Regions from separate parts of the Janthinobacterium sp. SUN026 genome, predicted to be linked through region 3. Evidence: predicted binding sites of a transcription regulator. Region 3 holds the regulator's gene; each other region holds the start of a gene.
What was found. The regulator NrdR, encoded in region 3, represses ribonucleotide reductase genes. The targets are predictions, from matches to a motif close to CACNANATNTNGTG.
Positions count from the first base shown of each region.

Region 1 (2,265 bases), on a different contig from region 3:
CACACGGCCCAGTTGTGCGGCTGCGGATAGGTGTTCAGCGCCAGCAGCACCTTGCGCCCATATTGGTGGGCGTAGCGCACGCCCTCGGCGATAGCCTTCTCGTCGAAATTGAGGCCGGCGAAATTGCGCGCATTGGTGGCGTCGCGAAAACCCAGATAAACGGTGTCGGCGCCATTGTCGATGGCCGCTTTCAAGGCTGGCAGGCTGCCGGCGGGGCAGACCAGTTCCAGCGGTCCGGCCACGCGGGTGGCGGTGGTTGATTCAAGCATCATGGTGTTCACAGTCCTGTATCGGCTCAGGGTGCAGACTATAGCCCCGCCCAGGCTGCCCAGTCCTTGACGCAGGTGAAGGAATGCATGCATGGCTGGTGCGCGTTCAACTTGCTTGACCTGGCTGTAAAATGCCCTCCTTTTCTCCCTCTTCGATTGCCCGCCATGCCCCGCAAACCGCTGCTGATCTTTCTGCTCACCCTGTTCCTCACCGTGCTGCAGGTGCAGTGGGCCGCCCCCACGGAAGGCTACGACGCCGAGGCGCTCTCCGTGCTGTCGCCCGAAGTACTGGGCGCGTATCCGGGCGTGCTGCTGCTGTTCCTGCAAGCCGTCTTCGCGCGCCGCGCCATGCCCGTGACGCGCCAGGCCGCCATCTGCACGGGACTGCTGGCCGTCTACTGGCTGCTGGCCAACTACGTCACGTTCGACGCGCGCGTGGCCAGCTGGAGCACCTTCTCGGCGCGGGAAATCTGGGCGCACGTGCTGCCCGCCTCCATCCTCAGCATCGCCGTCTGCGGCGCCGCCTACTTCGCCGCGAGCGCCTTCATCCTGCGCCAGGGCCGCCTGAAAAAGTAAACGGGGGCGCTTTTTTCACCTGCATCAAGGATTCGTCATGCCACTGCACGCGCCCTTTGACGCCACTATATTTAGTGATTAATCTCCATAAAAACACCGCATGTTGTGTTTATTGGAGGTTTCATGACGACGAATGCAGTTTCCCCCACACGCGGCCAGGTCGATGTCGCCGCGTCCATCAATGAATACCTGGACCGGCGCGACTGGCGTGTCAACGCCAACGCCAACCAGGGTTACTCGCTGGGCGGCCTGATACTCAATGTGTCGGGCAAGGTCATCGCCAACTACTGGCTGGACCAGGTCTATCCGCCGGACGTGGGCGCGGCGCACCGCGAAGCGGCGCTGCACATCCACGACCTCGACATGCTGGCCGGCTATTGCGCCGGCTGGTCGCTGCGCACCCTGCTGCACGAAGGCTTGAATGGCGTGCCGGGCAAGATCGAGTCCGGTCCGCCGAAACACATGTCGAGCGCCATCGGCCAGATCGTCAATTTTCTCGGCACGCTGCAAAACGAGTGGGCCGGCGCGCAGGCGTTCAGCTCCTTCGACACTTACATGGCACCCTACATCCGCAAGGACAGCCTGCGCTACGAAGACGTGCGCCAGTACATGCAGGAACTGATCTTCAACCTCAACGTGCCATCGCGCTGGGGCACGCAGACGCCGTTCACCAACCTCACCTTCGACTGGGTCTGCCCGGACGACCTGCGCGAGCAGATTCCCGTCATCGCCGGCCAGGAGATGGACTTCAGCTATGGCGAGCTGCAGGCCGAGATGGACATGATCAACCGCGCCTACATCGAGATCATGATGGCGGGCGACGCCAAGGGCCGCGTCTTCACCTTCCCCATCCCCACCTATAACATCACCGAGGATTTCGACTGGCATAGCGAGAATGCCGAACGCCTGTTCGAAATGACAGCCCGCTACGGCCTGCCCTACTTCCAGAATTTCATCAATTCGGAACTCAAGCCGAACATGATCCGCTCCATGTGCTGCCGCTTGCAGCTGGACTTGCGCGAACTGCTGAAACGGGGCAATGGCCTGTTCGGCTCCGCCGAGCAGACGGGCTCCCTGGGCGTGGTGACGATCAATTGCGCGCGCCTGGGCCACCTGTGGCGCGGCGACGAGCCAGCCTTGATGGCCGACCTGGACCGTCTGCTAGAGCTGGGCAAGACCAGCCTGGAAATCAAGCGCCGCACCATCGAGGAATTGATGCAGCAAGGCCTGTTCCCCTACACGAAACGCTATCTGGGCACCCTGCGCAACCACTTTTCCACCCTGGGCGTGAACGGCATCAACGAGATGATCCGCAATTTCAGCGGCGACGCCTATGACATCACGACGCCAGAAGGCCACGCGCTGGCCGTGCGCCTGCTCGACCACGTGCGCGCCCGCATGGTGGCCTTCCAGGAAGAGA
Region 1 covers NZ_JAPQNU010000005.1:496,769-499,033, reverse strand. The annotation lists gene OX459_RS23165 (peptidase U32 family protein) at 1-269, opposite strand, end outside; gene OX459_RS23160 (hypothetical protein) at 435-845, shown strand; gene OX459_RS23155 (ribonucleoside triphosphate reductase) at 969-2,265, shown strand, end outside.
Region 1: a site for NrdR is predicted at 909-922, ahead of OX459_RS23155 (ribonucleoside triphosphate reductase). Genes of this name have one in related genera too.

Region 2 (2,265 bases), on a different contig from region 3:
AATTGATGATACAGGAAGCCCTATTTGATGAGCGCATGGACGATAGATGAAGACGGCTGGTGCGACGGCGCGCTGCGCTACGACTCGCCGTACTGGGATGCGCGCCCGGACGGTGCGCAAGTCGATTTGCTGGTGATCCATAACATCAGTTTGCCGGGTGGCCGCTTTGGCGGGCCGCATGTGTCGGACTTGTTTACGGGCCGGGTAGATTATAATGCCGATCCTTCTTTCGCCGACCTGCGTGGCTTGCAGGTGTCGGCGCACTTTTTTGTGCGGCGCGATGGTGCGCTGTTGCAATATGTTTCTGCTGATCAACGTGCCTGGCATGCGGGCGCGTCCGCCTTCGAAGGACGCCCGCAGTGCAATGGCTATTCTATCGGTATCGAAATGGAAGGCGCGGACGATGTGCCGTTCCAGCGGCGGCAATATCATGTGCTGGCGGCGCTGACGGCGGCGCTGGTGGCGCGCTACGGGCTGTCCCAGGTGCGCGGCCACGAGCATATCGCGCCGGGCAGGAAGACGGATCCGGGGCCGTTTTTTGACTGGCATTTTTATCAAGAATGCTGGCTGGAAACCCTTAACGGACAAGCTGCGTTAGCGCTTACTTCGCGGGGATTGGGCTTCCCAGCCATGCCCTGAAAAGTCAACCGAAATCGTATATGAAAATACAAAAAATTACGCCGACGGATGCCGGAAAACTATTGCATCGCCCTTCGATGGGTACTACAATTAGTGCAGAAGTTGGATGTAAAGACTATATGTAGTGCCATCACAGACGTTTTCAGAATTATTGTCAAAGCTACCCGGATTGCTGATAAAGCACTGGAACTGGCGGTTTATCACCCTTGATCGTGTTTTGCGCCAGCCGGGCAGTGCGGTGTGGCGAGATGGATACTGAGCTGTTTTATGTACTATTAATTTACTATTTAGCAACAAATACCTGAAGAAACCCTGACCATCGGGCGTTCTATTCAACAACACACGCGGCAGCAAAACTGCAGGCTGACTTTAGCTGACAACGGGAGCTTCAATGCAATCACCACAAGATATTTCCATCCATCCAACGCCAGTATCGCCAGCGCCAGGCGCGGCCAACAGCGTGGCGAGCACGGGCGCGGCATTGGGCGACTATCGCATCATCCGCCGCAACGGCGCGGTGGTGGCATTTGAGCCTTCGAAGATCGCCATCGCCATGACCAAGGCGTTTTTGGCCGTTAACGGCGGCCAGGGCGCAGCCTCGGCACGCATCCGCGAACTGGTGGAACAATTGACCGACGGCGTGGTCGCTGCGCTGGTGCGCCGCCACCCGGGCGGCGGCACCTTCCATATCGAAGACGTGCAAGACCAGGTGGAACTGTCGCTGATGCGTTCGGGCGAGCACGACGTGGCGCGTGCCTACGTGCTGTACCGCGCCAAACACATGGAAGAGCGCCGCCTGCAGAAGGAAGCGCAAGGCGCGTCCGCGCAAGTTTCCGCACCACAACTGAACGTGACCGACAACGGCGTGCGCCGCCTGCTGGACATGCAGGAAGTACGCGACCTGATCAATGCCGCCTGCGCCGGCCTGGAAAAGCACGTCGATGCCGACGCCATCCTGGCTGAAACGGTGAAAAACCTGTATGACGGCGTGCCGGTGGAAGAACTGCACAAGTCGGCCATCCTGGCAGCGCGCGCGCTGATGGAAAAAGACCCGGCCTACAGCCAGGTCACGGCCCGCATCCTGCTGCACACGGTGCGCAAGGAAGTGTTCGGCAAGGAAGTGCCACAAGCGGCCGCTGCCGCCGAATACCTGACGTATTTCCCGCAATACATCGCCAAGGGCATCGCCGCCGAGCTGCTGAACCCGGTACTCGCCAGCTTCGACCTGGAACGCCTGGCCAAAGCCATCGTGGCCGACCGAGACTTGCAATTCGGCTACATCGGCCTGCAAACCCTGTATGACCGCTACTTCCTGCACATCCAGGACGTGCGCATCGAAATGCCGCAGGCGTTCTACATGCGCGTGGCCATGGGCCTGGCACTGAACGAGGCGGACCGCGAAGCGCGCGCCATCGAGTTCTACAGCCTGCTGTCCTCGTTCGACTTCATGAGCTCGACCCCGACCCTGTTCAACTCGGGCACCTTGCGTTCGCAGTTGTCGTCGTGCTACCTGAGCACCGTCTCGGATGACCTGGAAGGCATCTACGACGCCATCAAGGACAACGCGCTGCTGGCCAAGTTCGCAGGCGGTCTGGGTAACGACTGGACGCCAGTGCGCGCCCTGGG
Region 2 covers NZ_JAPQNU010000001.1:357,132-359,396, forward strand. The annotation lists gene OX459_RS01685 (sigma-54 dependent transcriptional regulator) at 1-50, shown strand, start outside; gene ampD (1,6-anhydro-N-acetylmuramyl-L-alanine amidase AmpD) at 28-639, shown strand; gene OX459_RS01695 (ribonucleoside-diphosphate reductase subunit alpha) at 1,031-2,265, shown strand, end outside.
Region 2: a site for NrdR is predicted at 753-766, ahead of OX459_RS01695 (ribonucleoside-diphosphate reductase subunit alpha). Genes of this name have one in related genera too.

Region 3 (2,265 bases):
TACGGCTTGACGGCGGAAGAAGACATCGACTACGAGGCAATGGAACGCCTGGCCCGCGAACGCAAGCCCAAGCTGATCATCGCCGGCGCGTCGGCATTCTCGAAAAAGATCGACTTCGAACGCTTCAGCAAGATCGCCAAGGAAGTGGGCGCCTACTTCATGGTCGACATGGCCCACTACGCCGGCTTGATCGCCGCCGGCCTGTACCCGAACCCGGTGCCGTTCGCCGACTTCGTCACCTCGACCACGCACAAATCGTTGCGCGGCCCGCGCGGCGGCATCATCCTGATGAAGGCCGAACACGAAAAAGCCATCAACTCGGCCATCTTCCCTGGCATCCAGGGCGGCCCGCTGATGCACGTGATCGCCGGCAAGGCCGTCGCCTTCAAGGAAGCGCTGAGCCCTGAATTCGTCGAATACCAGAAGCAAGTGATCAAGAACGCCGACGTGCTGGCGAAAACCCTGATCAAGCGCGGCCTGCGCATCGTGTCCGGCGGCACCGAATCGCACGTCATGCTGGTTGACCTGCGCGCCAAGAACCTGACGGGCAAGGAAGCCGAAGCCATCCTCGGTTCCGCGCACATCACCTGCAACAAGAACGGCATCCCGAACGACCCGCAAAAACCTTTCGTCACCTCGGGCATCCGCCTGGGCAGCCCGGCGATGACGACGCGCGGTTTCAAGGAAGCGCAAGCGGAAGAAGTGGGCAACCTGATCGCCGACGTGCTGGACAATCCGCATGACGCCGCCACCATCGAGCGCGTGAAAGCGGCCGTGAAAGTACTGGCCGACGCGCACCCTGTGTACGCAGCATAATTATTTGTCCAGAATGTGTCATACGGAGTAAGATTCTGTATGACACATTCCAGTCGTGCCCAAGGGCGCCCGGAGTGATTCGGGCGCCCTTTGTACAAGGGCGGCGATTTCCCGTAATTATTACTATAAAGTTGTAGCCAGCCCATGAAATGTCCATTTTGCCAGCACGGCGACACCCAGGTTCTCGATACGCGCGTATCGGAGGAAGGGGATGCCATTCGGCGCCGCCGCCGCTGCGGCAAATGCGACAAGCGTTTTACCACTTACGAACGCATTGAACTTATCATGCCGGCCGTCGTCAAAAAGAATGGCAGCCGGACGGAGTTCGCTGCGGATAAGTTGCGCGGCAGTTTGATGCTGGCCTTGCGTAAGCGTCCCGTCGCGGCCGCCTCTGTGGATACGGCCATCGCGTCCATCCAGGAAAAGCTGCTCACCAGCGGCTTGCGCGAAGTCGAATCCGGCTATATCGGCGAACTCGTCATGCAGGAACTCAAGCGCCTGGACAAGATCGCCTACATCCGCTTTGCCTCCGTCTACAAGAATTTCGAAGACCTGGCCGAGTTCCAGGACGCGATTGCCGAAGTGGGCCAGGCGCGCAAGCCCTGACGCTCACCCGGACGTTCACTTTGCCGGCAAAGGGGCCGCTCCTGCGCCCCGTGTTCACCATGCCGGCGCTTGCCTGGCAAGCGGTCTGATCAATCCCACCGCCGTTCTTCTCGACTTATCATCGTCCTGTTTGCGCTAGCGCAGACGCAGGTTTTTGCGCGCGCCTATCTTGTAGCTGGGCCGCCTGTTCCTGCGGCTCTTTCTGCGGAAGGGAGTAGCGCATGCGCAAGGGCGGTCGCACTATGTTTCCTGCGGGTGGCAGCAGCCTCGTCGAAGTGCTGGTGTCGCTGCTGCTGTTGGCGCTGGGCCTGCTGGGCGCCAGCATCCTGCAATTGAACGCCCTGCGCGCGCGCCACGAGTCGGCGCTGCTGTCGGCGGGCGTGCAACTGGCCGCCGGCATGGCCGAGCGCATGCGCGCGAACAACGTGCTCATGAATGGCCCCGATGCGGGCAATCCCTACCTGAACGTGGCATATGCGGCGGCGGACGGCGCCGAAGCTGGCGGCGGCGCGCCGGACTGTCTTGGCGTTGCCGCCTGCAGCGCGGCCGAGCTGGCGCAATTCGACATCGCCGAATGGAAGCAGGGGCTGCATGCGGCCTTGCCCGGCGCGCGCCTGCGCATCTGCCGCGACCTTGCCGCGTGGGATGCCGCCGCCCAGGGCTTGCAGTGGGCGTGCAGCGGCGGCAAGGGGGCGCCCATCGTCATCAAGCTGGGCTGGCGCGGCCGCCTGCCCGATGGCTCGCCCGCCGTGAATGCGGCAGGCGAGTCGCTGCCCAGGCTGGCTTTCCAGCTGGGCGGGGGCGGCGCATGAACGGCGGGCATCGTGGCATGAGCCTGGTCGA
Region 3 covers NZ_JAPQNU010000010.1:79,801-82,065, forward strand. The annotation lists gene glyA (serine hydroxymethyltransferase) at 1-816, shown strand, start outside; gene nrdR (transcriptional regulator NrdR) at 961-1,422, shown strand; gene pilV (type IV pilus modification protein PilV) at 1,644-2,234, shown strand; gene OX459_RS27675 (PilW family protein) at 2,231-2,265, shown strand, end outside.